One region of the Streptomyces sp. NBC_01525 genome, then DNA from elsewhere that is predicted to be linked to it. Evidence: riboswitches for the same ligand, from Rfam matches in the RefSeq annotation. Region 1 holds a riboswitch; each other region holds the start of a gene.

Region 1 (7,610 bases):
GCGGCCTTCACGGGATACGCACAGCGCTTTGGCCATGACTATCCGGTCACATTGAGTGCACGACACAGCCTGAGCAAGATCTTGGCTGAACTCGGCCAGCACGCGAAGGCAATCGTCCATGCAGAGAAACTCGTTGAAGGCCGCACCAGAGTTCTGGGGCCAGAGCATCCCTGGACACTTGAGGCTCAGGAACTCTTGGATGAATATCGACGCGGGCAAAGCAGTATCTGAGAGCTGACCCGACGATCGCTCGTGGCCAACGGCAGCGACTTCAACCAACAGCCGCTCGGCCAGCCCGCGGCCCGCGCCACCCCTCGCAGGTGGAACGGGCCGTGGCGGCGAAACCAGCGGGGAGCATTCCTGAAGGCCACCCCGTAGCCAGCAAACTAACAGGGAGCCTTCCTGACCGCTCCCCCTCACCGAACGGAGCGGAGCCTCACTCCTCCCCCTCCAGCTCCCCCTCCGTCTCCAAAAACGCCTCCCGCAGCGCAGCCAGCGTCTCCGCATCAGGCTTCTCCCACATGCCGCGGGACTCGGCCTCCAGGAGGCGTTCGGCGATGCCGTGGAGGGCCCAGGGGTTGGCTTCCTGGAGGAAGGCGCGGTTTTCGGGGTCGAGGACGTAGGTCTGGGCGAGCTTGTCGTACATCCAGTCGGCGACGACGCCGGTGGTCGCGTCGTAGCCGAAGAGGTAGTCGACGGTCGCGGCCAGTTCGAAGGCGCCCTTGTAGCCGTGGCGGCGCATCGCCTCGATCCAGCGGGGGTTGACGACGCGGGCGCGGAAGACGCGGGACGTCTCCTCGACGAGGGAGCGGGTGCGGACCGTCTCGGGGCGGGTGGAGTCGCCGATGTACGCCTCGGGGGCCGTGCCCTTGAGTGCCTTGACGGTGGCGACCATGCCGCCGTGGTACTGGAAGTAGTCGTCGGAGTCGGCGATGTCGTGTTCGCGGGTGTCGGTGTTCTTCGCGGCGACGGCGATGCGCTTGTACGCGGTCTCCATCTCGTCGCGGGCCGGGCGGCCCTCCAGGCCGCGGCCGTACGCGTAGCCGCCCCAGACGGTGTAGACCTCGGCGAGGTCGGCGTCGGTGCGCCAGTCGCGGGAGTCGATGAGCTGGAGCAGGCCCGCGCCGTACGTACCGGGGCGGGAGCCGAAGATACGGGTGGTGGCGCGGCGTTCGTCGCCGTGGGCGGCGAGGTCGGCCTGGGCGTGGGCGCGGATGTGGTTGTCGGACGCGGGCTCGTCGAGGCCCGCCGCGAGCCGTACCGCGTCGTCCAGCAGGCCGATGACGTGCGGGAACGCGTCGCGGAAGAAGCCGGAGATGCGGAGGGTGACGTCGATGCGGGGGCGGCCCAGCTCCTCCAGGGCGATCGGCTCCAGGCCGGTGACGCGGCGGGAGGCGTCGTCCCAGACGGGGCGGACGCCGAGCAGCGCGAGGGCCTCGGCGACATCGTCCCCGGAGGTGCGCATGGCGCTGGTGCCCCAGAGGGAGAGGCCGACGGAGGTGGGCCATTCGCCGTTGTCGGAGCGGTAGCGCTCCAGGAGGGAGTCGGCGAGCGCCTGGCCGGTCTCCCAGGCGAGGCGGGACGGGACGGCCTTCGGGTCGACGGAGTAGAAGTTGCGGCCGGTCGGCAGGACGTTCACCAGGCCGCGGAGCGGGGAGCCGGACGGGCCCGCGGGGACGAAGCCGCCGTTCAGGGCGTGGACGGCGTGGTCGATCTCGGCGGTGGTGGCGGTCAGCCGCGGGACGACCTCGCGGGCGGCGAAGTCGAGGATCGCGGCAACCTGCTCCGGCTGCCCGGCGGCCACCTCGGCCACGGCGGACGGCGCCCAGTCGGCGTCCTCCATCGCCTGGACGAGGGCGCGGGCGCGCTCCTCCGCATCGTCGGCGGCGGTGCGGGTCGCGGCGGATTCGTCCAGGCCCAGCGCCTCCCGCAGACCGGGCAGCGCGGACGTACCGCCCCAGATCTGCCGGGCGCGGAGGATCGCGAGGACGAGGTTGACGCGGGCCTCGCCGGCCGGGGCGGCGCCCAGGACGTGCAGACCGTCGCGGATCTGGGCGTCCTTGACCTCGCAGAGCCAGCCGTCGACGTGCAGCAGGAAGTCGTCGAAGCCGTCGTCGTCGGGGCGGTCCGCAAGGCCGAGGTCGTGGTCGAGCCTGGCGGCCTGGATGAGGGTCCAGATCTGGGCGCGGATCGCCGGGAGCTTCGCCGGGTCCATGGCGCTGATCTGCGCGTACTCGTCGAGGAGTTGTTCCAGGCGGGCGATGTCGCCGTACGAGTCGGCGCGCGCCATCGGCGGGACGAGGTGGTCGACGAGGGTGGCGTGGACGCGGCGCTTGGCCTGGGTGCCCTCGCCGGGGTCGTTGACGAGGAACGGGTAGATGAGGGGGAGATCGCCGAGGGCGGCGTCCGGGCCGCAGGCGGCGGAGAGGCCCGCGTTCTTGCCGGGCAGCCACTCCAGGTTGCCGTGCTTGCCGAGGTGGATCATCGCGTCGGCGCCGAAGCCGCCGTCGTCGGCGGAGGCCGCGATCCAGCGGTAGGCGGCCAGGTAGTGGTGGGACGGCGGCAGATCGGGGTCGTGGTAGATCGCGATCGGGTTCTCGCCGAAGCCGCGCGGCGGCTGGATGAGGATCAGCAGATTGCCGCGGCGCAGGGCGGCGAGGACGATGTCGCCCTCCGGGTCGCGGCCCAGCTTGTCCGCGTGGCTGCGGTCGAGGAACATCTCGCCGGGCGGCGGGCCCCAGTGCTCCTCGACGGCGTCGCGCAGCACCTGCGGGAGCGTGGCGTACCAGCGCTTGTAGTCGGCGGCGGGGATGCGGACGGGGTTACGGGCGAGCTGTTCCTCCGTCAGCCACTCCTGGTCGTGGCCGCCCGCCTCGATGAGGGCGTAGATCAGCTCGTCGCCGTCGCCCGATGCCAGGCCGGGTACGTCCTCGTCGCCGAAGTCGTAGCCCTCTTCGCGCAGGCGGCGCAGGAGGGCGACGGCGGAGGCGGGGGTGTCGAGGCCGACGGCGTTGCCGATGCGGGAGTGCTTGGTGGGGTACGCGGAGAGGACCAGCGCCAGCTTCTTGTCCTGGGCCGGGATGTGGCGCAGGCGGGCGTGGCGGACGGCGATCCCGGCGACGCGGGCGGCGCGCTCGGGGTCGGCGGCGTACGTCGGCAGGCCGTCCTCGTCGATCTCCTTGAAGGAGAACGGGACGGTGATCAGGCGGCCGTCGAACTCGGGGACCGCGATCTGGGTGGCGGCGTCCAGCGGGGAGAGGCCCTCGTCGCTCTCCTCCCAGGCGGCGCGGTTACCTGTCAGGCAGAGTGCCTGAAGGATCGGCACGTCCAGGGCGGCGAGCGCGCCCGCGTCCCAGGACTCGTCGTCGCCGCCGGCGGACGCCTCGGCGGGCTTGGTGCCGCCCGCCGCGAGGACGGTGGTGACGAGGGCGTCGGCCGGGCGCAGCGCGTCGATCAGCTCCGGCTCGGGCGCCCGCAGCGAGGCGACGAAGAGCGGCAGCGGGCGGCCCCCGGCCTCCTCGATCTTGGTGCACAGCGCGTCGACGAAGCCGGTGTTGCCGCTCATGTGGTGGGCGCGGTAGTAGAGCACCGGGATGAGCGGGCCGTCGATGTCCTTACGGGCCGTGGGCCGCTCCAGCTCGCCCCAGGTCGGCGCGGGCTGCGGCGGTGCGAAGCCGTGACCGGTCAGCAGGACGGTGTCGGAGAGGAAACGGGCGAGGCGGCCGAGGTTCTCGGGCCCGCCGTGCGCGAGGTAGGCGTGCGCCTCGGCGGCGGTGCCGACCGGGACGGTGGACGCCTCCATCAGCTGGGCGTCGGGGGCCTGTTCGCCGGTGAGGACGACGACGGGGCGGTGCTGGCCCTCGGCGAGGAGGAGGTTCAGGCCCTCCTCCCAGGCGCGGATGCCGCCGAGGAGGCGGACCACGACGAGGTCGACGCCGTCGAGCAGCGCGGGGAGTTCGGCGAGGTCGAGCCGGGCTGGGTTGGCGAGCCGGAACGGCACGGGGCCGCCGGCGGCGCGGGCGCTGAGGAGATCGGTGTCGGAGGTCGACAGCAGCAGAAGCATGCGAGCGCAGAGCCTTCCTCGGGGTATCCGCGCCCCGGGTGGTTCGTTGGACGGCGGGAGTTCCTGACTCACCCGGCAGCTGCCGGGCTCACAGTGGCGGGACCGCGCCGGACTCTCACCGGGCTTCCTCCCATGTCGCCGTCTCCGGCGTCGGCGGGCCGGACGACCCACCGGAGTGAATGGTAAGGGCTGATGCGCTGGTGGGGGAGGGGGGCTTGGGGTCGGGGAGAGCGGGTGGCGGGCGGAGGCCGGGGAGCGGTGGCGGGCGGGGCCGGGGCCCTGGCCCCCTACGGGGTGCCCGTACGGGGGTGCGTGCAAGGCCCGTACGGGGTCCGGCACCTGGCTTGTACGGGCCGTCCGGGTTTCCCTCACGGGTCCGATATCTGGCTTGTACGGGCCGTCCGGGTTTCCCTCACGGGGTCCGTCCAGGGTGCGCACCGGGTCCCGCCGGCGCTTCGCGCAGGGTCCCTACGGGGTGGCCGTACGGGTTGCCGCGCGGCCCCCTCCGGGGTGCCCGTACGGGATCGCGGGCGCCCCGCCCGGTGGCCCGTACGTGGCCCGTACGTAGTCCGTACGTGGTCCGGCTCACCGTCGCCGCCCGGGACGACGTCGGTATGCTCGCGGCCATGCCGCCCTCCCCCTCGAACCGGCCCCCCGGGGCCCAGCCACCGCTGCGCGAGCACGGTGACGCCTGCCCGGGAGCGCTGCGGCTGCACGCGGCGGCGGACGGTGCGCTGGCCCGCGTACGGGTGCCCGCCGGGGAGTTGACGGCACGTCAGGCAATGGCGTTGGCGGACGCGGCGGAGCGGTTCGGGGACGGGGGACTCTCCCTCACCTCGCGCGGGAACGTGGAGTTGCGCGGCCTCGGCGACGACTGCGGCGGCGACCTGGCCGCCCTGCTGGCCGACGCCGGACTACTGCCCTCCGTACGCCATGAGCGCGTCCGCAACCTCATCGCCTCACCGCTCGCCGGAATCGACGGCCGCGCCCCCGCCGACGTGCGGCGGTGGGCCCGTGAGCTGGACGAACTGCTCTGCGGGCAGGAGTGGACGGCGCGGCTTTCGGGCCGTTTCCTCTTCGTCCTGGACGACGGCCGGGGCGATGTGGCGGGCCTCGGCGGGGATGTGACCTTGGTCGCAGAAGCCGCAGTGGACGCAGCAGACGGAGAAGTCGCAGAAGTCGCAGAACAGGGGGCGCCCGCTCTCCTCTTCCTCGGCGGCCCCGACAACTCCAACAGCCCCGACAGCCCCGACAGCCCCGACAGCCCCAACGACGGTGTCGGGCCGGCCCTGCGGATCCCCGCCGCCCACGCCCCCCGGGCCGCGCTCGCCGCCGCCCGGGTCTTCCTCGACGCCGTCGACGCGAGCGGCAGCGGCGCCTGGCGGTTCCGGGATCTGCCAGGGGGCGCGGCGCCGACCGTGCGCGCCGTCGGCGAGCGGCTGCGCGCCGACGGGATTCCCGCCGTGTACCTGCCGCCCGGCGATGTCCCGGCCCGGCCGGAGCGCGGCGCGCCCGCCCCGGCACCCGGCCTCGTCGAAGGCCCCGACGGGCACCGCGCGCTGAGCGTCCCGGCGCCGCTGGGGCGGCTGACCGGCGCGCAGTGGCGCCTCCTGGCCCGTACCGCCACCGAGGGGGACGGCACGCTCCGCCTGACCCCGTGGCGCGGCGTTCTCGTCCCCGGACTGTCCGCGCCGGTGGCCGCCGCCCGGCTGCGGGAGTGCGCGGACGCGGGCCTGGTCACCGACCCGGACTCGCCCTGGCACCGGCTCGGCGCCTGCACCGGACGCCCCGGGTGCGCCAAGTCCCTGACCGACGTACGGGCCGACGCGTCCGCCGTGGCGGCGGCCCTGGGGCGCGCCACCGCGCTGCCGGTGCAGTGGTCCGGCTGCGCCCGCCGCTGCGGCCACCCGCACGGCACCTGGATCGACGTCCTGGCGACCGACGGCGGCTACGACGTGACCGTGGTCCGGCCGGGGGCGCCACCCGAGCCGCTCGCGGCGGGCGCCACCGTGCGGCAGGCCGCGGACGCCCTCGCGCCCGGGATGCCCCCGGCGGCTCCCGGCACCACGCCGTGACCGCCACCGGGCCGCGCCCCGGGCCCCGGCCCCGTTAGCGCGTACCCCACCCCTATGCAGCACCCCACCAGCGACGACCCATCACCAACCCACCACACCGAGGGCACCGTGTTCGACTACGAGAAGGACGGGGCGGCGATCTACCGCCAGTCCTTTGCCACCATCCGCGCCGAGGCGGACCTCGCGGGGCTGCCCGCCGACGTCAGCCGGGTCGCGGTCCGGATGATCCACGCCTGCGGCATGGTCGACCTCGTCCGCGACCTCGCCTACTCCCCCGGCGTGGTGGCGAGCGCCCGCGCCGCGCTGCGCGCCGGTGCGCCGATCCTGTGCGACGCGAACATGGTCGCCAGCGGCGTCACCCGTAAGCGGCTGCCCGCCGACAACGAGGTGGTGTGCACCCTCGCCGACCCGTCGGTGCCCGCGCTCGCCGCCGAGATGGGCACCACCCGCAGCGCCGCCGCGCTGGAGCTGTGGCGGGACAGGCTGGACGGCGCGGTGGTCGCCGTCGGCAACGCCCCGACCGCGCTCTTCCGCCTTCTGGAGATGATCGAGGAGGGCGCGCCGCGGCCCGCCGCGGTGCTCGGCATACCCGTCGGCTTCATCGGCGCCGCCGAGTCCAAGGAGGCGCTGGCCGCCCACCCGTCGGGTCTTGAGCACCTGGTGGTGCGCGGGCGGCGCGGCGGCAGCGCCATGGCCGCGGCCGCCGTCAACGCCCTGGCGAGCGAGGAGGAGTGAGCGTGTCCGAGCAGCAGTCCGGCGCCCGGACCCCGGGCCGCCTCTACGGCGTGGGGCTCGGCCCCGGCGACCCGTCCCTGATGACCGTACGGGCCGTGCAGGTCATCGCGGAGGCCGACGTGGTGGCGTACCACAGCGCCCGCCACGGCCGGTCCATCGCGCGCGCCATCGCCGCCGGGCATCTGCGCGCCGACCACATCGAGGAGGCGCTGGTCTACCCGGTGACCACCGAGTCGACCGACCATCCCGGTGGCTACCGGGGTGCGCTCGACGACTTCTACGAGGAGGCCGCGGCCCGGCTCGCCGCGCACCTCGACGCGGGCCGCACCGTCGCCGTGCTCTCCGAGGGCGACCCGCTGTTCTACGGCTCGTACCAGCACATGCACAAACGCCTGGCGCACCGTTACCCGACCGAGGTCGTCCCCGGCGTGACCTCGATCAACGCGGCCGCCGCCCGGCTGGGCAGGCCGCTGGTGGAGGCCGACGAGGTGCTGACGGTGCTGCCCGGCACGCTCCCCGAGGAGGAGCTGACGGCGCGGCTGGCCGCCACCGACTCCGCCGTCGTCATGAAGCTGGGCCGCACCTTCCCCGCCGTCCGGCGCGCGATGGAACGCTCGGGCCGGCTGCCGGAGGCCCGTTACGTCGAACGCGCCACGATGGCGGGCGAACGGACCGGGGCGCTGGAGGACGTCGACCCCGCGTCCGTGCCGTACTTCTCGGTGGCGGTGGTGCCGAGC
Region 2 (7,610 bases), 1.3 Mb from region 1:
GGCGGAGTGCGGCGCCCGCCGCGGCCAGGACGCCGAGCATCGCGATGGCCTTGGCGTCCAGACCGGAGTCCCCGATCGTCGCCACCACCACGGCCAGCACCATCGGCAGCAACGCGGCGAACAGCCACGGCGCGTCCGCGGAGTGCGCGAGCCCGGAGGCGGAGGAGGCCAGCAGCGGCCAGCCGAACGCCATCACGCCCGTCACCGATACGAGTGCCAGCGCGACGACGGAGCGGGGGCCGAGCCGTACCGCCCGTGCCTGCCGTCCCGTGCCCGTCGTGGGCTCCGGTGCGGCCGTCACGGCGCGGTCCCCAGGGCGCGGGCCACCTGCGGCACCGTCAGCCACGGCAGCGGCGCGAGGATCTTCGCGACCTGCGGGGCGAACGCGGGCGAGGACACCACGACCTCCTCGGTCGGCCCGTCGGCGACGATCTCCCCGCCGGCCAGGATGACGACCCGCCGCGCCAGTTCGGCGGCGAGTTCCACGTCGTGGGTGGCGAGGACGATGCCGTGCCCGTGCGCCGCCAGCTCCCGCAACACCTCCACCAGGCGCGCCTTGGCCGCGTAGTCCAGGCCGCGCGTCGGCTCGTCGAGGAGCAGCAGCGGCGGCCGCGCGGTCAGCACCACGGCCAGCGCCAGCGCCAGCCGCTGGCCCTCGGACAGATCCCGCGGATGCGTCGCGTCCGACACCCCCGGCAGCAGCCGCGCGACCAGTTTCCGGCAGGTGCCCGCCGCGGCATCCGCGTCCCGGTCGGCGGCGGCGCACTCGGCGGCGACGGTGTCCGCGTACAGCAGATCCTGCGGCTCCTGCGGCACCAGCCCGACGTGCCGGACCAGCGTGCCGGGCGCGGTGCGGTGCGGGACGGCGCCGCCGACGGTGACGGTGCCCGACGCCGGTTCGTGCAGCCCCACCAGGGCGCCCAGCAGCGTCGACTTCCCGGCGCCGTTGCGGCCCATCAGCGCCACCGTCTCCCCGGCGCCGACGGTCAGATCGACCGCGCGCAGCGCCTCGGTCCGGCCCCGGCGGACGGCCAGCCGCCGCACCTCGGCGAGCGGCGCCCCGGGCGCGGCACCGTCCGGCGCGCTCCCGTCGGCCGCGCCCCGGCGCCCGCCCCGCCGCAGCCCCGGCAGACCGGGCAGCTTCCGTCGGCGGGTACGGCCCGGGGCGGCGGGCGCGGGCGGGGCGCCGTCGGGCGACGGCTCCGGAGCGGCGGCGTCCGGGGCGTTCGGGTGGCGCGGTTCCGTCCCCGCCAGCCGGGCGCGCAGTTCGGGGGCGCGGCGGCGGGCGTCGCGTACCGACAGCGGCAGCGGCGACCAGCCGGCCAGCGCCCCGAGGTCGACGACCGGCGGCCGCACGGGGGAGTGCGCCATCATCGCGGCGGGCGGGCCCTGCCGCGGCGCGGCGCCCGGCCCCGGCAGCAGGATGACCTGGTCCGCGTACTGCACCACCCGCTCCAGACGGTGCTCGGCCAGCAGCACCGTCGTCCCCAGGTCGTGCACGAGGCGCTGGAGTACGGCCAGGACCTCCTCGGCGGCCGCCGGGTCCAGCGCCGACGTCGGCTCGTCCAGCACCAGCACCCGGGGGTGGGCGGTCAGCACCGACCCGATCGCCACCCGCTGCTGCTGCCCACCGGAGAGCGTGGTCAGCGCGCGGTCCCGCAGCCCGGCCAGCCCCAGCAGGTCCAGCGTCTCCTCGACCCGGCGCCGCATCACCTCCGGCGCCAGGCCCAGCGACTCCATGCCGTACGCCAACTCGTCCTCGACGGTGTCGGTGACGAACCGGTCCAGCGGGTCCTGGCCCACCGTGCCGACGACGTCGGCGAGTTCGCGCGGGGCGTGGGTACGGGTGTCCCGCCCGGCGACGGTGACGCGGCCGCGGAGCGTGCCGCCGGTGAAGTGCGGCACCAGCCCGCACACCGCGTTCAGCAGTGTCGACTTACCGACACCGGAGGGGCCGACGAGAAGACACAGCTCCCCCTCGGCGACGGTCAGGTCGACCCCCTGCACGGCGGGCGCCGACGCCTCGCCGTAGGTGACCGAAACCTGCTCGAACCGGATCATTGGGCGCGCTCCTTCGTGGGGCGTGTGGGGGAAGGGGGCCGGCCATGGGCGGCGGGCTGCGCGTCGCGGACGGGGCGCGCCCCGGGGCCGGGACGCTCCCGGTCGGCGGGCGTCCGGCCGACGAACCGGTCCAGGCCGACGCCCGGCCCCGCGCCGACGGCCCGCTCCCCGCGTACGGGGCGCGCTCGGTCGGCGGGCGCCCGGCCGGTGATCCGGTCCCTGCCGACGCCGGGCCCCGCGCCGACGGCCCGCCCCCCGCGGACGGCCCGCTCCCGGCCCCCACCATCCGGCCCCGCCCCGGGACCGTCACCGCCCGCGCCCCGCCCGGCCGCATCCGCCGGACGCGGCGCCACCCACGCCGGGACCAGCCCGACGAGGACGGACAGCGCGGGCCACAGCGGCAGCCGCGGCGCGGTCAGCGGTACCGCCGACGGGTGCAGCGCCTCGGGGGCGTAGCCGCCCGCCGCGATCAACAACGCCGCCACCGCCACGCCCGAACCCGCCACCAGCCAGGCCCGCACGCCCCACCGCTCGGGCCGGTACCGGGTCCGCACTGAGCGGCGGCCGCCGAGCCACAGCCCGGCCAGCGCCGCCGCCAGGCCCGCGATCAGCAGCGGCAGCCCGAGACCCGCGCCCGCCTGCGCCAGCAGGCCGTACGTCCCGGCACACACGCCCAGCAGCCCGCCGAGCGTCAGCGCCGCCGTGGTCCGCCGCACCGCGCGCGGCACCTCGGCCCGGCGCCCGTACCCCCGCGCGTCCATCGCCCCGGCCAGCGCCACCGAACGCTCCAACGCGCCCTCCAACACCGGCAGCCCCACCTGGAGCAGCGCCACGAACCCGCGGTCCGGGCGGCCCCGCAGCCGCCGCGCCGCCCGCAGCCGCTGCACATCGGCGACCAGATGCGGCGCGAACGTCATCGCCACGACCACCGCGACCCCCGCCTCGTACAGCGCCCCCGGCAGCGACTTCAGCAGCCGCGCCGGGCTCGCCAGGGCGTTCGCGGCGCCCACACAGATCAGCAGGGTGGCGAGCTTCAGCCCGTCGTAGAGGGCGAAGACCATGCCCTCCGCGGTGACCCGGCCGCCCACCCGGACGCCCTGCGCCCAGTCGGGCAGCGGCAGTTCCGGCAGCGTCACCAGGGTGTGCGTCCCCGGCACCGGCGACCCCAGGACGAACGCGAACACCAGCCGGATGCCCAGCACCAGCAGCCCCAGCTTCACGAACGCGCCGTACGACCGGGCCCACGGCGCATCCGTCCGCCGCGCCGCCACGACAAACCCGGCCACCGCGATCAGCAGCCCCAGCAGCAACGGATTGGTCGTCCGCGACGCCGCCGCGGCCAGCCCCAGCGCCCACAGCCACCAGGCGCCCGCGTGCAGCGCCGTACTCCGGGTGGCCTGCGGCGCCCTCATCCGCGACGGCGACGGGCCTGCCACACCGCCGCCGCCCCCAGCACCACGACCGCCGCGCCGCCACCGAGCAGCCCCGCCGACGGTCCGCCGTCGCCGTCCGCCCCGGCCGAAGGCTTCCCCGGCGCCTTCGGCTCGGACGTACCCGAACCGCTCACCTGCTCCGCGCACCCCGCCTCCGGATACCCGGCGACCCCGCACAACAGCCCCTGCGCGTCGTACCGCAGCGGCTTCGCCACCGCGGCCAGCGCCTCACCGGCCGACGCGTCCTCGGGCACCCGCGCGCACGCCGTCCGCTCCCGCGGCGGCCGCTCACCGTCCGGCGCGTCCGCCGCCGACCCGAAGTCGACGACGACGCCGACCCGCTTCGTCCCGGACTTCTGCGGCGTACCGGAGCACAGCTTCCCGAAATCGGCCGCCGCCCGCGGCCGGTCCACCGCCGACGACTCCGCGCTGACCGTGAACCGGAAACCGGCCACCGCACCGTCCGCGGGCCGCAGCGTCGCCGGGCCCTGCGTCGCGTACGCCCACGTGCCGCCCGCGCCGTCCCAGAACGACCAGTACCGGTACCCCTGCGCCTGCGCCGGGCCCGCGCCCAGCGCCGTCACCGCTCCGGCCAGCGCCAGCGCACCGGCCCACCGCGACCGCCGCATCACTGCCCGCGCTTCCGGCGGCCGCTCAGCAGGAACCCGATACCGGCACCCGCGGCGAGCCCCACCGGCACCAGCCACCACGCGCTGATCGAGCCGGTGCCCTTCTCCTTCGGCACCGCCTTCTCCGCGGCGGCGGACGGCTTCGGGCCCGTCGCGTTCAGCGCGGCCACCAGATCCGTACCGCCGAAGTCCCGCGGGTCGGTGCCCGTGGCGTGCGCCGCCAGCACCAGCTGCGCGTACGCCGCCGGACCGGCCTGCTTCGCCCACGCCGGGCCGTTCTTCTCCAGCCACGCCAGCGGCTTGGCCGCCGCCGCGCCGTGCCCGCCGGCGGCCAGCGCCACCACCGCGTCCGCGGTGTTCCCGACATCCGGCTGCGGCTCGGCGCCCGGCATCGCCGACATCAGATGCTGCCCGTGCGCGTCCATCTCCTTCACCAGGTACGCGCTCGCGCCCGACGCGGCGGACCGCAGCGCGGCCGCATCCGCACCGGTCGGCTCCTTCTTCCCGCCGCAGTCCGGCGCGGCCACCGGGGTGTCGGCGTCCTTGCCCGCCGCCGGGACGACGAAGCCCTTGCCGAGCGCGCCGGTCGCCGCGGCGGCCGAGGCATCCGCGTTCGCCGCCGCGCCCTTGAGCTGGAAGGTGAACGCACCGCGCTCGGCGGGCTTCACCGCGCACCCGAGCCGGAACGTCAGCAGCCCCTCGTACGGCGTGTGCCCCTTCGGCGACGTGACCTTCGCCGGGTCCTCGCCCGCCGCGGCCAGCGCGCCGATGACCACCGCGGTGGAGTTGGCGTCGCTGGGTGACCCCGGCATCGACGGCCAGCCGCCGTCGTCGTTCTGCACCGACGTCAGCCAGTGCACCGCCTTGTCCACCGCCTGGCCGTGCCCGCCGAGCGCCGCCAGCGCCTGCACCGCCGCGCCCGTCTGGTTGGTGTCCCGCATCGTCGACGCGCCGCACGCCTTCGCGGTGTCGGCGCGGTACGCGGTGAACGCGCCGTCGGCGCACTGCTGGCCGGTCAGCCAGTCCACGGCCGTGGCGGCGGGCTTGACCTGCACGGTGTGCTGGGCGAGCAGCGCCAGCGACTGCCGCCACACGCCGTCGTACTGCGGGTCACCGGAGCCGTACAGGCCCGCGGGCAGCTTCTTGGGGGACGGCGCCGGAGTGGCGAACGCGGCGGGCGCGGTCGCCGCGACCGGCACGAGCGCCGCGGCGCACACCACGGCGGCGCGGCGCACCAGGGCGGCGCGGGAAGGGGCCAGGGGGGCCATCGTCGGTGCCTCTCAGTCAGGTCGCTCGGAGCGCTCGGGGCGTCGCGGGGCGGACGGCCGCGCTCGGCCCTCCACCCGCACGACGGCCGGGGCCGTACGCGGTGGCACCGGGCTCAGCTCCGTATACCTCGACGGTGCCGCCACCGGTCCGGCCGCCGCACGCGGCCCGCCGGTGGCGGGAGCCTGTCGCGCCCCATCGGGTGTTCCGGCTCGTGCGGACCGCGCCCACGGCGCACGTCCGCCCTGACGGTTGCGGGTCAGCGCCGGAATTTCACCGGCTTCCCCCGATCGGGCACGGATGGAGTTGTCCGCACATTTTAGCGGTCGCCCCGCTACGCCCACCCGGCGCCGGGGCGGCGGCCACCGCGGTACGAAGGCAGGCGCGGCCCGACGGTCACCGCCGTACGGCCGCCACCGGGGCGCGACGGCCACCCGGCCCCGGCGCCACCGGGGTGCGACGGCCCCGCCGAGACTTGTCGGCCGCCCCGTGCCGTACGCCTCACACCGCCCGGTACGTCACCGGATCCGACCCCGGCACCGCCTCCGCCCGGCCCAGCGTCATCAGCCGCCGCAGATGCGCCTCGGCCTCCGCCACCGCGATGTTCCGCGAGGCGTACGGGATCCGCTCCCAGGGACGGTTCCACTCCATCGCCACCGTCAGCTGCCACAGCGTCAGCGGCTCCGCGAGCAGCCGTACCGGACCGCCGAGCCGCGCCTCGTGGTGATCGAGCAGCGCACGGGCCCGCCCCGCCGCGTCGGTGAACGCATGCTGATGGGCGGGCAGCACCTCCGCCGGGGCGAGCCGCGCGACCCGCTCCAGCGACGCGAGGTAATCCCCCAGCGGGTCGGTGGGCGCCTCGCCCGGCCCCTCGTACACACCGATGTGCGGGCTGACCCCCGGCAGCAGATGATCACCGGAGAACAGTCGCCCGAACCCGGCGCCCGGCGCCCGCCCCGGGTGCGCCTCCTCCAGATGCAGACAGACATGGCCGGGCGTGTGCCCCGGCGTCCAGACGGCACGCAGCCGACGGCCGGGCAGCTCCAGCAGCTCACCCGGGGCGATGTGCCGGTCCGGCACCGCCGCCCGCTGACCCGGCAGCTCCCCGCCGCCCGTCAACGGCGCGAGATGCTCCTCGGGCGCCCCGGCGGCGGCCAGCTTCGCGGCCAGCCGCGCCCGCCACGCGGCGGGCCGCGCCGCCCGGGTGCGCCGGACGACATCGGCGTCCACGGAGGCCCGGTCGCGAAGGCGGCGACGGCGCGGGCCCCGCCGCCGGTTCCCGGAGGCCCTGTGGACTCCTGCTCCGGGAGGTGGTATCAGTTCAACGACCCATAACTGACGTGCCGTCAGAATTGCTTCGGTGTCGCTCCGCCCCCCGGCGGACGGCCCGGGACGGCGCCGGACACGCGCGACGCGCAGGCAGTTGACGGAAGTTCCCGCCCCGCCCCGGACGCCGGGCGGGGCGGCCGACCGCGGGAGGCGGCAGCCATGAGCGACCTCGTCGAACACGGCAAGCTCTACATAGGCGGTGAACTCGTCGACCCCGCCGGACCCGACACCCTCGACGTGATCTCCCCGCACACCGAACAGCTCATCGGCCGCGTCCCGCACGCCACCCGCGCCGACGTCGACCGCGCCGTCACCGCCGCCCGCACCTCCTTCGACTCCGGCGTCTGGGCCGACACTCCGCTGGAGGAGCGGATCGCGGTGGTCACCCGCATCAAGGACGCCTTCGCCGTCCGCAGCGAGGAGATCGCCAAGGTCATCAGCGCCGAGAACGGCACCCCCTACACCTCCGGCGTGATGGTCCAGGCGCTCGCCGCGATGCTGGTGTGGGACGCCGCGCTGACCGTGGCCCGCGACTTCCCGTTCGAAGAACGCCGCGACGGTCTCCTCGGCCCGCTGCTCATCCGCCGCGAGCCCGCCGGAGTCGTCGCCGCGGTCGTCCCCTGGAACGTCCCGCAGTTCACCGCCGCCGCCAAACTCGCCCCCGCCCTCCTCGCCGGATGCTCCGTCGTCCTCAAGGTCTCGCCCGAGACGCCGCTCGACGCGTACCTCCTCGCCGACATCGCGACGGAGGCGGGCCTGCCGCCGGGCGTCCTGTCGATCCTGCCCGCCGACCGCGAGGTCAGCGAATACCTCGTCGGGCACCCCGGCGTCGACAAGGTGTCGTTCACCGGCTCCGTCGCCGCCGGGAAACGCGTCATGGAGGTCGCCGCCC
Region 3 (7,610 bases), 1.4 Mb from region 1:
TTCCTGCTCGGCGGCGACCTCTACACCGCGTACACCTTCGTGGCCGTCCCGGCGGCGATCTACGCGGCGGGCGCGTCCGGCTTCTTCGCCGTGCCGTACACGATCCTCGTGTACCCGATGATCTTCACCTTCCTGCCCCGCCTCTGGTCCGTCTCGCACAAGCACGGCTACGTCACCACCTCCGACTTCGTGCGCGGGCGCTTCGGCTCGAAGGGCCTGTCGCTGGCCGTCGCACTGACCGGCATCCTGGCGACGATGCCGTACATCGCCCTCCAACTCGTCGGCATCCAGGCGGTCCTGGACGTGATGGGCGTCGGCGGCGGCGAGAACACCAACTGGTTCGTCAAGGACCTGCCGCTGCTGATCGCGTTCGCGGTGCTCGCCGCGTACACCTACTCCTCGGGGCTGCGCGCCCCGGCGCTGATCGCGTTCGTCAAGGACGGGCTGATCTACCTGGTCATCGCCGTCGCGATCATCTACATCCCGATCAAGCTCGGCGGTTTCGACGCGATCTTCCACGCGGCGGGCAAGGCGTTCGCCGAACCGGGCCCGACCGGCAAACCGCGCGGTGAGCTGGCGAGCGGCCCGAACAGCCAGTGGGCGTACGCCACGTTGGCGCTCGGCTCGGCGCTCGCGCTGTTCATGTATCCGCACTCGATCACCGCGACGCTCTCCTCCCGCAGCCGCAATGTGATCCGCCGCAACACCACGATCCTGCCGCTGTACTCGCTGATGCTGGGCTTCCTCGCGCTGCTCGGCTTCATGGCGATCAAGGCGGGCACGGAGACCCACGGCAACGCCCAACTCGCCATCCCGCAGCTCTTCGAGGACATGTTCCCGAGCTGGTTCTCGGGCGTGGCGTTCGCCGCGATCGGCATCGGCGCGCTGGTGCCCGCCGCGATCATGTCCATCGCCGCGGCGAACCTCTTCACCCGCAACGTCTACAAGGACTTCCTGCGGCCCGGCGCCACGCCCGAGCAGGAGCACAAGGTCGCCAAGCTGGTGTCGCTGCTGGTGAAGGTCGGCGCGCTGGTCTTCGTGCTCAGCATGGACAAGACCGTGGCGATCAACTTCCAGCTGCTGGGCGGCATCTGGATCCTCCAGACGATGCCGTCGCTGGTCGGCGGCCTGTTCACCCGGTGGTTCCACCGCTGGGCGCTGCTGGCCGGCTGGGCGGTCGGCATGGCCTACGGCACGCTCGCCGCCTACGGCGTGGCGAGCCCGACGCAGGCCCACTTCGGCGGCTCCAGCGCGGAGATCCCCGGCATCGGCCAGATCGGCTACATCGGCCTGACGGCGTTCGTCCTCAACGTCGTGGTGACGGTCGTCCTGACCGTCGTCCTGCGCGCACTCAAGGCCCCCGACGGCATCGACGAGACCAGCCCCGGCGACTACACCGCGGACGCCGGCGACAAGGGCGTCACGCCGGATCTGCCGCCCGCGACGGCGGACGTTCCGGCGGGCCGCTGACGTCGCGGACGCGACCTCTCCCCGCAGGCCGCCGTGTTCCTTCCGGGACGCGGCGGCCTGTTGTTCGGGGCGAAGGCCCGCTCGCCCAGTCGTGGCACGGCTCGGCCGACCCGAGACCACTGACAGCCACCCATCCCTCACCACACCGCACTAGATATGGGGGTGCACCCAAGAGCCCACCACCACATGTATGCTCGTCCTCGCTGTCGCCGCAGGGGAATCCGGTGTGAGTCCGGAACTGTCCCGCAATGGTGTACGAGAGCGCAGATATCCCCCGATATCGCCTGATCGGCGTGCGCCCCGTGAGTCCGAAGACCTGCCGATGGTACGTCCGCGCCGCCCTGGTCCGGACGTCGAGATGTCCGGGCCCCGAGGGATGGGCCGGTGGACGCCGCGCGGGCCTCCGCGCGCCCGAGCGCCCCTGTGTGCCGCCGGGCGCCGCCGCCCGCCGTGGACGTCCGTCGCGCCTCCCTCCGGCCCCCGCCGAGTGAGGGAGAGCACCACGTGACCACCGCGCCACCGCAGTCCGCGACCGACGCCGAGGCCGCAGCGCTTGAGACGGCCACGTTCCCCGCCGACGCCCCAGGCCAGGACCCGCCCGGCACCGCCCTGCTGCGCACCCTGACCGAGCTGACCGCCGACCTGACGGCCACCGACCCCGGCAAGATCGCCGCCGCCGCGCTCCGCGGCCGCCACCCCGGCTCCGACGAGGCCGGGCTGCGGGAGCTGGCGATCGACGCCGCCGCCGGTCTGATCGGCGACGAGCCTCAGTACTCCAAGCTCGCCGCGCGGCTGCTCACCCTCGCCATCGCCGAGGAGGCCGCGCGCGAGGGCGCCGTCTCGTTCTCCGCGTCGGTCGCCGCCGGCCACCGCGAGGGCCTGATCTCCGACTCCACCGCCGCTTTCGTCGCCACCCACGCCGAGGAGCTGGACGCCCTCGTCACCCGGGCGCTGGCCGACGGCGCCGACGACCGGTTCGGCTACTTCGGGCTGCGCACCGTCCACTCCCGCTACCTGCTGCGCCACCCCACCACCCGGCAGGTCATCGAGACCCCGCAGCACTTCCTGCTCCGGGTCGCCTGCGGTCTGGCCGAGAACGACTCGGCGCGGGCGCTGGCCGACGTCGCCGAGCTGTTCCGCCTGACCAGCTCGCTGTCGTACCTGCCCTCCTCCCCCACCCTCTTCAACTCCGGCACCCGCCACCCGCAGATGTCGTCCTGCTATCTGCTGGACTCGCCGCTGGACGAGCTGGACTCGATCTACGACCGCTACCACCAGGTCGCCCGGCTCTCCAAGCACGCCGGTGGCATCGGCCTCTCGTACTCCCGTATCCGGGCCCGCGGTTCGCTGATCCGCGGCACCAACGGGCACTCCAACGGCATCGTGCCGTTCCTGCGGACCCTGGACGCCTCGGTCGCGGCGGTCAACCAGGGCGGGCGTCGCAAGGGCGCCGCCTGCGTCTACCTGGAGACCTGGCACGCGGACATCGAGGAGTTCCTGGAGTTGCGCGACAACACCGGCGAGGAGGCGCGGCGCACCCACAACCTCAACATCGCGCACTGGATCCCCGACGAGTTCATGCGCCGCGTCGAGGCCGACGCCGACTGGTCGCTGTTCTCCCCCTCGGACGCCCCGGAGCTGGTCGACCTGTGGGGCGACGAGTTCGACGCCGCGTACCGCACGGCGGAGGCCGAGGGCCGCGCCACCAAGCAGGTCCCGGCGCGGGTGCTGTACTCCCGGATGATGCGCACCCTGGCGCAGACCGGCAACGGCTGGATGACCTTCAAGGACCACGCCAACCGCACCGCCAACCAGACCGCCGAGCCCGGCAAGGTCGTCCACTCCTCCAACCTCTGCACGGAGATCCTGGAGGTCACCGACGACGGCGAGACCGCGGTCTGCAACCTCGGTTCGGTCAACCTCGCGGCGCACCTCGGCGACCCCGCCGCCGGGTGGGAGGACGCGATGGACTGGGAGCGGCTGGACGCCACCGTCCGCACCGCCGTCACCTTCCTCGACCGCGTGGTGGACATCAACTTCTACCCGACCGAGCAGGCGGCGGCCTCCAACTCCCGCTGGCGGCCGGTGGGTCTGGGCCTGATGGGCCTCCAGGACGTCTTCTTCCGGCTGCGGCTGCCGTTCGACTCGCCCGAGGCGCGTGCGCTGTCCACCCGGATCTCCGAGCGGATCATGCTCGCCGCCTACGAGGCGTCCGCGGACCTCGCCGAGCGGCACGGCCCGCACCAGGCGTGGTCGGCGACCCGTACCGCCCGCGGGGTGCTCCACCCCGACCACTACCCGGACGCCGAACCGCTCTGGGCGGACCGCTGGGCCGCGCTGCGCGCCCGCGTCGCCGAGACCGGTATGCGCAACTCGCTGCTGCTGGCCATCGCCCCGACCGCGACGATCGCCTCCATCGCGGGCGTCTACGAGTGCATCGAGCCGCAGGTCTCCAACCTCTTCAAGCGCGAAACCCTCTCCGGCGAGTTCCTCCAGGTCAACGCGTACCTGATCGAGGAGCTGAAGGCGCTGGGGCTGTGGGACGCCCGCACCCGGGACGCGCTGCGCGACGCCAACGGCTCGGTCCAGGACGTCCCCTGGATCCCCGAGGAGACCCGGGCGCTGTACCGCACCGCCTGGGAGATCCCGCAGCGCGCGCTGATCGACATGGCCGCGGCCCGCACGCCCTACCTCGACCAGAGCCAGTCGCTGAACCTCTTCATGGCGTCGCCGACCATCGGCAAGCTCAGCTCGATGTACGCCTACGCCTGGAAGCGCGGCATCAAGACCACGTACTACCTGCGCTCGCGTCCGGCGACCCGGATCGCGCAGTCCGCCCGCGCGGCCGTCCCCGCTCAGCTGCCGGTGACCGACCCCGAAGCGGTCGCCTGCTCCCTGGAAAACCCCGAGTCCTGCGAGGCCTGCCAGTAATGCCCGACACCACCCTCACCCCCAACGCCGCCGCGGCCCACACCGCCACCACCGGCACGAAGAACCTCCTCGACCCGGGCTTCGAGCTGACCCTGCGGCCCATGCGGTACCCGGACTTCTACGACCGCTACCGCGACGCGATCAAGAACACCTGGACCGTCGAGGAGGTCGACCTCCACTCCGACGTCACCGACCTCGCCAAGCTCTCCCCGGGCGAGCAGCACCTGATCGGCCGCCTGGTGGCGTTCTTCGCCACCGGTGACTCGATCGTCTCCAACAACCTGGTGCTGACGCTGTACAAGCACATCAACTCCCCCGAGGCGCGGCTCTATCTGAGCCGTCAGCTCTTCGAGGAGGCCGTGCACGTCCAGTTCTATCTGACGCTGCTCGACACCTACCTGCCCGACCCGGACGACCGCGCCGCCGCGTTCGCCGCCGTCGAGAAGATCCCGTCCATCCGGGAGAAGGCGGAGTTCTGCTTCAAGTGGATGGACTCCGTCGAGTCCATCGACCGCCTGGAGTCCCAGGCCGACCGCCGCCGCTTCCTCCTCAACCTCATCTGCTTCGCCGCCTGCATCGAGGGCCTGTTCTTCTACGGCGCGTTCGCCTACGTGTACTGGTTCCGCTCCCGCGGCCTGCTGCACGGTCTGGCCACCGGCACCAACTGGGTGTTCCGCGACGAGACGATGCACATGGACTTCGCGTTCTCGGTCGTCGACACCGTCCGCAACGAGGAGCCGGAGCTCTTCGACGCGGAGCTGGAGCAGCAGGTCGTCGCGATGCTCAAGGAGGCCGTCGAGGCGGAGCTGCAGTTCGCGCACGACCTGTGCGGTGAGGGCCTGCCGGGCATGAACACCGCGTCGATGCGTGAGTACCTGCAGTGCGTCGCCGACCAGCGGCTCCAGCGGCTGGGCTTCGCGCCGGTCTTCGGCTCGGAGAACCCGTTCTCCTTCATGGAGCTGCAGAACGTCCAGGAGCTGACGAACTTCTTCGAGCGCCGGGCGTCGGCCTACCAGGTCGCCGTCGAGGGCTCGGTCTCGTTCGACGACGACTTCTAGGACACACACCACGAGCGGCCCGTGGACGGGATTCCGTCCACGGGCCGCTCGGCGTTTTCGGCCGGTGCGCCGGTCAGTCGTTGGCGACGACGGGGTAGCGCGGCTCCTGCTCGGCCATCTGCTTCAGCGCGCCCTTCCGCTCCCGCTTGGAGAGGCGGTCGATGTAGAGGTAGCCGTAGAGGTGGTCGGTCTCGTGCTGGAGGCAGCGCGCGAAGTAGCCGGTGCCCTCGACGGAGATCGGGTTGCCCTGGGCGTCCTGGCCACGGACGACGGCGTAGTCGGGGCGGGCCAGCTCGGCGTAGGCGCCGGGCACCGACAGGCAGCCCTCGTTGGAATCGTCCAGCATCCGGCGGGCGGCCGGGAGTTCGTCGAGGACGGGGTTGCAGACCGCGCCGACGTGGCGGACGCCGTTGTCGTCCGGGCAGTCGTAGACGAAGACCTTGAGGTCCACACCGATCTGGTTGGCGGCCAGGCCCACGCCCTCGGCGGTGCGCTGGCTGGCGAACATGTCGTCGATCAGCTGCGCCAGCTCGTCGCCGAACTCCGTGACGTCCTGGCACTCTTTGTGGAGCACGGGGTTGCCGACAACCGTGATCGGCCGGGACGTGCCCCGCTCACGGTGAGCGCTCTCCCGCTCCGCCGCGTCCGTCGTGTCGTCGACGAACTCGTCCACGCGCTGCTCACCGTCTTGATCAAACACAGGCTGCTGGGCCATCTCCGCCGTACGCCTTCCTTGGAACCCTGATTAGTCGCCCTCCAGCCTACGGGGGCGGCGAGGCGGTCAGCAGACCTCTTCCAGATCACGCCACTCACGGGTGTCCGGGCTGTCCGCGACCCAGCCGTCCAGCAGCCCGCGCACCAGGGCGGCGGGCGCCGCTATGCCGCACTCCCGCTCGGGCACCCAGAGCGAACCGGAGCCCGCGGTGCGGTGGCCGAGCGGCCCGGGGTGGCCCGGTTCGCTGTGGTCGTGCGGGTCCAGATGCTCACCGTCGCCCTCGTCGCTGGGCATGCTGGACTCCGAGCACGTACGGCACAGCAGCCGCACCGACGACGACCAGTCCTCGGCGGCGAACCCGGCGTCCGCCGCCAGCCGCTCCAACGCGTCCCGGTCCGCCTCGGTGGCGGCCTCCAGCAGGACGACCCAGGTGGGCACCGGCGACGGCGCCCACAGCTCGATCTCGTCGAAGACCGGGTACGAGGGCCCGGCGGCGGTGGTGCGTTCGCCGTGCGGGACGCCGTCGTGCAGCACCACCTCGCCCCAACGCCGCCCGGAGGACGGCAGCGGGATGGACAGCACCTCGATCCGGGCCGGGTCGAGACGGCGGCCCCAGACGACCTCCGCCTCGCCCTCGGGCGACAGCCTGACCGCTGCGCTGCCCAGCGCCATCCCGGACGGCTCGCTCTGCGCGACCCCGCCGCCGGGGACCTTCAGCCCGTACGCCTGCCAGGCGCGGCGGGCCAGCGGCCAGTCCTGGAGGGCGGTGGCGGCGATGCCGACGTTCCACCAGTCGGGCGCGCCCGGGGAGCGGTCGAGCAGGGCCACCGCGCGCAGCCCCGCGGCCCTGGCCTGCTCCCAGTCGTGCCGGAATTTGTGCAGCAGGGCGAGGTTGAACCAGGACTCCGAGAGCCACGGCTCCATGTCGGCGGCGCGCGTCAGCAGCGCGCCCGCGTCGTCGTAACGGCCGTCGCCGATCAGCGTGAAAGCCCGGTCGGTCGCCTGCCGCCACGAGGCGGAGGGCCGGTGCCGTACCTTGCCGAAGATCTTCACGATTCCCGCCTGCTGGTTGCTCGATGCCACTGGAGGTGGTGTCCCGAGCGGCGCCCGGGGCCACCCGGGGGCCCACTGGCAACCTGCCACAGATTGCCGTCGGCCTCAGCGTTTTCGCCGGGGCCCCTGCGGCTCCCTTGCCCTGCGTGCTCCCCCTGAATCCCCTCTGCGGGGCTTCCTTCGCATCCAACCATGCCCATCTCGGCGGGCGCTCATTACCCATGGGTTGCCCGGTGCGTTCACCAGGGGCGGAACTCTGGGGAAGGCTGTGGCGCCACGGGCCTCACGTGGTGCGGCCGCCGCGGGCCAGGACCCTCACGAGCGCTTCTACGACGCCCGGCTCAAAGTCCCGCCCGACCGCCAGCCGCAGCCGCTCCAGCGCC
Region 4 (7,610 bases), 3.3 Mb from region 1:
CAGTCGTCGTCGGCGGTGTCCTCCGCCCCGCCCATGACGGTGGATGAGCCGGAGCCGGAGGAGAACTCATCATTCTCGTCCGCGCCCGGCGACACCGCCGCCAGGATCTCCGGACCGGCCTCCGTCCGCGCGCCGCCGGGCCGGGCCGGACGGCGTGATCTCCACGGATGACCCACCGGGGCCGGGACCCTGCAAGCGCCCCGGCCCCGTACGAGCGTCCCGTCACGACGTGGGCAACTCACCCCGCACCGTACGGGCCGCCGCCACCAGGTTCTCCAGAGACGCCCGGGTCTCCGCCCAGCCGCGGGTCTTCAGGCCGCAGTCGGGGTTGACCCACAGGCGTTCGGCGGGGATGGCCTTCAGGGCGGTTCGCAGCAGGGCCGTGGTCTCCCCGGCACTCGGTACGCGCGGCGAGTGGATGTCGTACACGCCGGGGCCGGCCTCGCGCAGGTAGCCGTGGGCGGCCAGTTCGCGGGCCACCTGCATATGGGAGCGGGCCGCCTCCAGGCTGATGACGTCGGCGTCCAGATCGTCGATGGCCTGCACGATGTCGCCGAACTCCGCGTAGCACATGTGCGTATGGATCTGGGTGCCCGGACGGACTCCGCCCGTGGTCAGGCGGAACGCCTCCGTGGCCCAGGACAGGTACGCGGCGTGGTCGGCGGCGCGCAGCGGCAGGGTCTCGCGCAGCGCCGGTTCGTCGACCTGGATCACCGGCGTACCGGCCGCCTCCAGGTCCCCGACCTCGTCGCGCAGCGCCAGTGCGACCTGGCGCGCGGTGGCGCCGAGCGGCTGGTCGTCACGGACGAACGACCAGGCCAGCATGGTCACCGGCCCGGTCAGCATCCCCTTGACGGGCCGCTCGGTGCAGGACTGCGCGTACGTCGTCCAGCGCACCGTCATCGGCTCCGGGCGGGAGATGTCCCCGGCGAGGATCGGCGGCCGGACATAGCGGGTGCCGTACGACTGGACCCAGCCGTGCTGCGTGGCGAGGTAGCCGGTGAGCTGCTCGGCGAAGTACTGGACCATGTCGTTGCGTTCGGGCTCGCCGTGCACCAGGACGTCCAGCCCGGCCTTCTCCTGGAAGGCCAGCGCCTCGCGGATCTCGCTCCGGATCCGCTCCTCGTACCCGGCGGTGTCGATCCGCCCGGCCCGCAGATCGGCCCGCGCGGTGCGCAACTCGGTGGTCTGCGGGAACGAGCCGATGGTCGTCGTCGGCAGCAGCGGCAGCCCCAGGTGGGCGCGTTGGGCGGCGGTCCGCTCGCCGTACGGCTGGGAGCGGCGGGCGTCCGCGTCGGTGACGGCGGCGGCGTGGGCGCGGACCGCCGGGTCGTGGGTGAGGCGGGAGTTCGCCCGGGAGGCCAGGTCGGCCCTGTTGGCGGCCAGTTCGGCGGCGATCGCGCCGGTGCCGCGGGCCAGGCCCTGGGCGAGGGTGACGATCTCGGTGGCCTTCTGCCGGGCGAAGGCGAGCCAGCGCAGGATCTGCGGGTCGATGTCGCGTTCGGCGGTGGTGTCGAGGGGGACGTGCAGGAGGGAGCAGGAGGCCGCGACGTCGACCCGGTCGGCCAGCCCCAGCAGCGTGCCGAGAGTGGTGAGCGACGCGGTCAGGTCGTTGACCCAGATGTTGCGGCCGTTGACGACACCGGCCACCAGCCGCTTGCCGGGCAGCCCGCCGACGGCGGCGAGCGCGTCGACGTGGGCGGCGGCGGATTCGGTGAAGTCCAGCGCCAGCCCGTCCACCGGCGCCTTCGCCAGCACCGGCAGCGCGTCGCCGAGACGGTCGAAGTAGGAGGCGACGAGCAGTTTCGGCCGGTCGGTGAGGGCGCCCAGCTCACGGTAGGCGCGGGCGGCGGCGTTCAGCTCGGCAGGCGTACGGTCCTGCACCAGCGCGGGCTCGTCCAGCTGCACCCACCCGGCACCGGCGGCCCGCAGATCGGCCAGCACCTCGGCGTAGACGGGCAGCAACCGGTCCAGCAGCGTCAGCGGGTCGAAGTCCGAGGCGACCCCGGGCGCGGGCTTCGCCAGCAGGAGGTAGGTGACCGGGCCGACCAGTACCGGACGGGCCGTCAGCCCGAGCGCCAGGGCCTCCGTCAGCTCGCCCACCTGCTTGCCGGAGTCGGCCGCGAACACCGTGTCAGGCCCCAACTCGGGCACCAGATAGTGGTAGTTGGTGTCGAACCACTTGGTCATCTCCAGCGGCGCGACGTCCTGCGTCCCGCGCGCCATGGCGAAGTAACCATCGAGCCGGTCGGCGGCGACGGCCTCGCGGTGACGCCGGGGGATCGCGCCCACCATGACGGTGGTGTCCAAGACGTGGTCGTAGTACGAGAAGTCGCCGGTCGGGACCTCGCCGATACCGGCGTCGGCCAGCTGCCGCCAGTGGGTGCGGCGCAGGTCGGCGGCGGTGGCGCGCAGCGTGTCGGCGGTGACGCGGCCCTTCCAGTACCCCTCGATCGCCTTCTTCAGTTCCCGGTTCTGCCCCTGACGGGGGTAGCCGTACACGGTGGCCCGTGCTGCCGCTGCCGCGGACTCGGTGGTCACGGAGATCTCCTTCGCGAGATGAATCCCTGAGATCCCGGCGACGGGACGGAGCGCGAAGGGGTGACGAACCGGACGGCGCGGCCCCGCGCGACGCGGCGCGGTCTCCGTCCGATATGTGTACGCCGACCCGCCCACGAGGTCACCGGGATGTCCGGGCACACAGGGCGCGCACCCGGGCAGTTGGCAGGTCTTCGGACTCGCGGGCACGTCCTCCGGGGGAGGACACCTACTGGCCGTCGCTTCCCGGGCCCCATGGACCCAGTGCGTATGACGGCGGTCGTTCCCGCTCACCGCTGCGGGGCAGTCCCGGATTCCCACCGGGTTCCCTCTTACGACGACCCGCCTGGCGGACGGGGCGAACCAGCTGCACGCGCCACCCTACGGTCCGGCCGGCGCCGCGGCGGCGGTCCGTCCGTCATCCGGACGGTGAGGTGAGCCACGCGGCGCGCCCGCATGAATCGGACGAGGGCGGGAAACGCGGCACGCGCCTGCTGCCCCGCCACCGATGAGCGGCCGCCGGTCCCTCAACCGGCGGCACGGACCGGGCCCCTCAGCCCGCTCCGCCGGGTCGGTGCGGCCCGGCCTGTGCGGCCCGGGCCGGTCGGAGATGGCTGGTCCGCCCGGCCCGGTCGGCGACGCCTCGTCCGTCCGGTCCGGTCAGTGCCGCCCGGTGTCGATGACGCAGAAGCGGTTGCCCTCGGGATCTGCGAGGACGAGGAAATCCGCGTCGTCCGCCGCGAGGTCCCACGCCACCCGCCGGGCACCCAGGCCCACCAGCCGTTCGACCTCGGCGGCCTGGTCGGCGGCGTCCCCGGCGTACAGGTCCAGATGGACCCGCGGACGCTCCTGGACCGGCGTCACGCTGCGGCCGAGTGCCACCTGCACGCCGTGCCCGGCGGCCGGTACGAGGACCACCCAGTCGTCCTCGATCTCCTCGCGCGGGACGTATCCCAGCGCCTCACCCCAGAACGCCGCCGCCCGCCGCACGTCCGAGACCCCCAGCACCACGGAACCCACTGTCAGCATGGGCCGATTCTGACGCACCGCACGGCGCGTGGGGCGGGATCGGTGGAACGGGCGGAAAGCGGTCCCCGCCGGGCCAGGCGGGCGCCACACCCCGCACACACCACCCGATCTGTCCACTCCGCTCCGAAATGTCGCCCGGTGGGGTGGCGTGGCACCCTGGCTGTGGCGCGGGCGCGGCGACACCGGAGGCAGGAATCGGCTGCCCCGGAGACCGGAGCGGCCGGCCGTCCCACACGACCGGGGCGGACGCCCGGCCGCACCCTGAGCATGCAACCGAACGAGGCGGTCACCATGGAGTTCGGCATCTTCACCGTCGGCGATGTGACGGCCGACCCGACCACCGGCCGTACGCCGAGCGAGCACGAGCGCATCAAGGCCACGCTCGCCATCGCGGCGAAAGCGGAGGAGGTCGGTCTGGACGTGTTCGCCACCGGCGAGCACCACAATCCGCCGTTCGTGCCGTCGTCGCCCACCACCCTCCTCGGATACCTGACGGCCCGCACAGACCGGCTCGTCCTGTCCACCTCCACGACGCTGATCACCACCAACGACCCCGTGAAGATCGCCGAGGACTTCGCCTACCTCCAGCATCTCGCCGACGGCCGCGTCGACCTGATGCTGGGCCGCGGCAACACCGGCCCCGTCTACCCGTGGTTCGGCCAGGACATCCGCCAGGGCATCCCGCTCGCCATCGAGAACTACGCGCTGCTGCACCGGCTCTGGCGGGAGGACGTCGTCGACTGGGAGGGCACGTTCCGCAGCCCGCTCCAGGGCTTCACTGCCACGCCCCGGCCCCTGGACGGCGTCCCCCCGTTCGTCTGGCACGGCTCGATCCGCTCCCCGGAGATCGCGGAACAAGCCGCGTACTACGGCGACGGCTTCTTCCACAACAACATCTTCTGGCCCATGTCCCACACCCGGCGGATGATCCGCCTCTACCGGCAGCGCTTCGCCCACCACGGCCACGGCACCCCCGAACAGGCCATCGTCGGCCTCGGCGGCCAGGTGTTCATGCGTGCCAACTCCCAGGACGCGGTACGCGAGTTCCGCCCGTACTTCGACAACGCGCCCGTCTACGGGCACGGGCCGTCCCTGGAGGAGTTCACCGAGCAGACGCCGCTGACCGTCGGCTCGCCGCAGCAGGTCATCGAGCGGACCCTCGGCTTCCGCGACGCCGTCGGCGACTACCAGCGCCAGCTGTTCCTGATGGACCACGCCGGACTGCCGCTGAAGACCGTCCTGGAACAGCTCGACCTGCTCGGCGGCGAGGTCGTCCCCGTCCTCCGCAAGGAATTCGCGGCCCTCCGCCCGGCCGGAGTACCCGCCTCCGCACCCCCGCACCCGGCGGTCGCCGCCCGGGAGGCGGCCCCCGGCATCGACACGGACGCCACCTAGCAGAAACGGATGCGCCGCCCGGTCCCGTCGTGCGACGTACGACGGGGACCGGGCGGCCGGTGTCAGGAAGCTGCCCCGCCGCCCAGCAGCTGTTCCATCGGTACGACGTCCTCGAACTCGTCGCGCCTGACCCGCGCCCCGCAGCCCTGGACCAGCCGGGCGTAGTCCGCCGCTGCGGCCTTGACCCGGTCCCGCAGCGACGCGCCCTGCTGGGCGTTGTCCGAGCCGAAGTCGCTGGTCGCGGCGTAGACGCCCCGGGGGGAGACGACGGCGTGCAGATAGGAGAACATCGGCCGCATCGCGTGCTCCAGCACCAGGGAGTGCCGCTCCGTACCGCCGGTGGCGGCCATGAGCACCGGCATGTCGGACAGCGTCCCCTCCGGCAGCACGTCGAAGAAGGACTTGAACAGTCCGCTGAACGAGGCGTTGAAGGCGGGCGTCACCGCGATCACGCCGTCGGCCCGTGCCACCGTCTCGAACGCCTCCTCCAGCGGGCCGGTGGGGAACCCGGACAGCATCGCGTCCGTGATCGCCCGGCCCAGCGGCCGCAACTCCACGAACGACGAGTCGACGCGCTGCCCCTGGTTCTCCAGCGCCGTGCGCACCGCGGCCTCAAGCCGGTCGGCCAGGAGCCGGGTCGAGGACGGCTCCCGCAGGCCCCCGCTGATGATCGCCAAATTCGTCATCGCGTCACGATCCTCCGTCCCGGCGGCGTCGCCCCGAGCCCGCGCCGCACCACGCGACCGCCCACGGACGCGTCCCTTCACACCGATCCGTCCGGCACCCCGACCCGTCCGGCGCCTTGTCCCCTCAGGCTACGGTCCACCGCCGCACCCGGCAGGTTCACGGCCACCGGCCCGTACCGGCGAGGACCGCTCGTCGCCGTTACGGGCCGGTGGCCGTGCCTCCCGTCGTCTCAGAGACCGTCCGGGGTCGGGCGCAGGACCAGCGTGAGGAAACCCCAGGTGTCCCGGTAGACGCGCAGCCACTCGGAGCGGCGGGTGGCCGCGGTGGTCAGCGCCTGCGTGCTGTCGGGATCGGCGGGGTGATCCAGTGCCCAGGCGGCCAGCGAACCCCAGCACGCCCATTCGTAGGCGTCCAGCTCCTGACGGCTGCTGATGTGCCCGTGTACGGGCGTCCACCCGTCGGCGGCGACGCGGTCCATGGTGGTCGCGAGGTCGGCGAAGTCCCTGAGCATGTCGATGGTCTCCTGGGACGGCGTGCGCTCCCAGAATCCGTCACCGATCACCACGCGGCCGTCCGGGGCCAGATGCTTGCGCGCCGCGGCGAGGGTGGGCAACAGCCCACCGAAGGCGTGCGCCGCCCCGACGCTCAGCACCAGGTCGAACGGCTCCGCGGACGCGAACTCCGCGGCCGGCCGGTGGTGCAGCGTGAGACGTTCCTCGATGCCCCGCTCCCGCGCCGCCTCCCGGGCCTGCGTCAGCGCGTCCTCGGAGACATCCACCCCCTCGGCCCGCAGCCCCGGCCGCGCCTCCAGGGCCCGCAGCAGCCATTCCCCACCACCACACCCGAGGTCGAGCACCCGCTCGTCACCCCGCGGAAGCGCACACTCCAGCAACTGGTGCACGGAAGCGTCGTCGAGCGGTGACTTGATCGGATGCCCGGCGTGGGCGATCCGGGAAATCTGTTCACGATTCATCGGGGCAGCTTGCCAAGGGGAGGTGGGCGGCGCATCTCCATTCTTACGTGGGGATCTCGGTCGGGCGGTCGGTGAGGCGCCACGCTGCCGGGCGGCCGACCGCCGCCCCCCGTCGTCCGTCCGCGACCGACCGCCGTCCCGCTTCCGGACGGATCGCTCCGGCCGGGCCACTGCCCCCAACCGGCCGACACACGGCAACGCCCGGTCCGGGCCCCGGAAGAGGACCGGACCGAGCGCGTACCCCATCGTTGTACGGCCGTTGCTACGGCTTGACGAGGAGGATCGAGTTGATCGGAGTGAGGTCTTTGTCGACGTGGTAGCCGGCGCCGAGGTAGCCCTGGCAGTCGCCCGTTCCGTTGTAGCCCGTGCAGGTGCGGGCCGTGGCGCCGCCCGTCTGGTTGTTCAGGACGTAGTGCTGCCCGACCTGGTTGCTGAGGTTGTGGGCGCCGTAGCTGTAATAGGCCAGCGACGGGCGGTCGTTGTTCCACCCGGCGTTCTGCGGGTAGACGCAGACGGCCCCGGACGGGCAGCCGTGCAGACTGCCCGCGGCCTGGGCGGCGTTGGCGGTGGTCATCCCGCTCTGCCAGGTGGTGACCCGGTTGAGGATGACGATGATCAGGACACCGGCCGCCACGTCGAGCACCAAGCAGAGGGTGGACAGCACCGCGGCGTTGCGCAGCCCCGACTCGGTGATCTTCTTGGCCAGGTAGAACTGGCCCAGCGACCGGCTGAGCACGCTTCCGGCGACGTACGTCGCCCACCAGGCGGTGACCGGGCCGCGCGGGGCAGGGCGCCGTTCCGCGCTGGCCCGCCAGATGTCCGTCACGACGTGGTACGGGATCCACAGGTTGGCCACCGGCGCGAACCAGCCGCCGACCACCCAGCCCCGGGAGCGGCGGTGCGAGGCACGGCCGCCCCACAGCTCGGCGTTGCACCGTGCCCGCCACAACCAGACCAGGAACACCACACCCGCCGCGATGTACACCAC

Evidence for each region. Region 1 has a riboswitch for cobalamin ahead of cobN (cobaltochelatase subunit CobN). Riboswitches for the same ligand answer to the same signal wherever they lie in the genome.
Region 2: another riboswitch for cobalamin. It lies ahead of OG422_RS08685 (prenyltransferase/squalene oxidase repeat-containing protein); the one in region 1 lies ahead of cobN (cobaltochelatase subunit CobN).
Region 3: another riboswitch for cobalamin. It lies ahead of OG422_RS21320 (ribonucleoside-diphosphate reductase subunit alpha); the one in region 1 lies ahead of cobN (cobaltochelatase subunit CobN).
Region 4: another riboswitch for cobalamin. It lies ahead of metE (5-methyltetrahydropteroyltriglutamate--homocysteine S-methyltransferase); the one in region 1 lies ahead of cobN (cobaltochelatase subunit CobN).

What each region holds. Positions count from the first base shown of each region.
Region 1 covers NZ_CP109397.1:3,286,819-3,294,428, forward strand. Annotated here, with positions in the region: gene OG422_RS14705 (tetratricopeptide repeat protein) at 1-231, shown strand, start outside; gene cobN (cobaltochelatase subunit CobN) at 437-4,063, opposite strand; cobalamin riboswitch at 4,100-4,251, opposite strand; gene cobG (precorrin-3B synthase) at 4,690-6,138, shown strand; gene OG422_RS14720 (precorrin-8X methylmutase) at 6,247-6,873, shown strand; gene OG422_RS14725 (precorrin-2 C(20)-methyltransferase) at 6,870-7,610, shown strand, end outside.
Region 2 covers NZ_CP109397.1:1,947,540-1,955,149, reverse strand. Annotated here, with positions in the region: gene OG422_RS08705 (ECF transporter S component) at 1-301, opposite strand, end outside; gene OG422_RS08700 (ABC transporter ATP-binding protein) at 298-2,061, opposite strand; partial or broken gene OG422_RS08695 (CbiQ family ECF transporter T component) at 2,391-3,473, opposite strand; gene OG422_RS08690 (SCO2322 family protein) at 3,470-4,123, opposite strand; gene OG422_RS08685 (prenyltransferase/squalene oxidase repeat-containing protein) at 4,123-5,391, opposite strand; cobalamin riboswitch at 5,569-5,709, opposite strand; partial or broken gene OG422_RS08680 (MBL fold metallo-hydrolase) at 5,891-6,622, opposite strand; gene OG422_RS08675 (aldehyde dehydrogenase) at 6,878-7,610, shown strand, end outside.
Region 3 covers NZ_CP109397.1:4,729,812-4,737,421, reverse strand. Annotated here, with positions in the region: gene mctP (monocarboxylate uptake permease MctP) at 1-1,470, shown strand, start outside; cobalamin riboswitch at 1,644-1,809, shown strand; gene OG422_RS21320 (ribonucleoside-diphosphate reductase subunit alpha) at 1,975-4,401, shown strand; gene OG422_RS21315 (ribonucleotide-diphosphate reductase subunit beta) at 4,401-5,459, shown strand; gene def (peptide deformylase) at 5,533-6,174, opposite strand; gene OG422_RS21305 (hypothetical protein) at 6,241-7,227, opposite strand; partial or broken gene OG422_RS21300 (HD-GYP domain-containing protein) at 7,511-7,610, opposite strand, start outside.
Region 4 covers NZ_CP109397.1:6,571,055-6,578,664, forward strand. Annotated here, with positions in the region: gene OG422_RS28290 (hypothetical protein) at 1-176, opposite strand, end outside; gene metE (5-methyltetrahydropteroyltriglutamate--homocysteine S-methyltransferase) at 223-2,541, opposite strand; cobalamin riboswitch at 2,727-2,873, opposite strand; gene OG422_RS28300 (VOC family protein) at 3,199-3,567, opposite strand; gene OG422_RS28305 (LLM class flavin-dependent oxidoreductase) at 3,859-4,962, shown strand; gene OG422_RS28310 (FMN reductase) at 5,025-5,648, opposite strand; gene OG422_RS28315 (cyclopropane-fatty-acyl-phospholipid synthase family protein) at 5,879-6,622, opposite strand; gene OG422_RS28320 (DUF4328 domain-containing protein) at 6,885-7,610, opposite strand, start outside.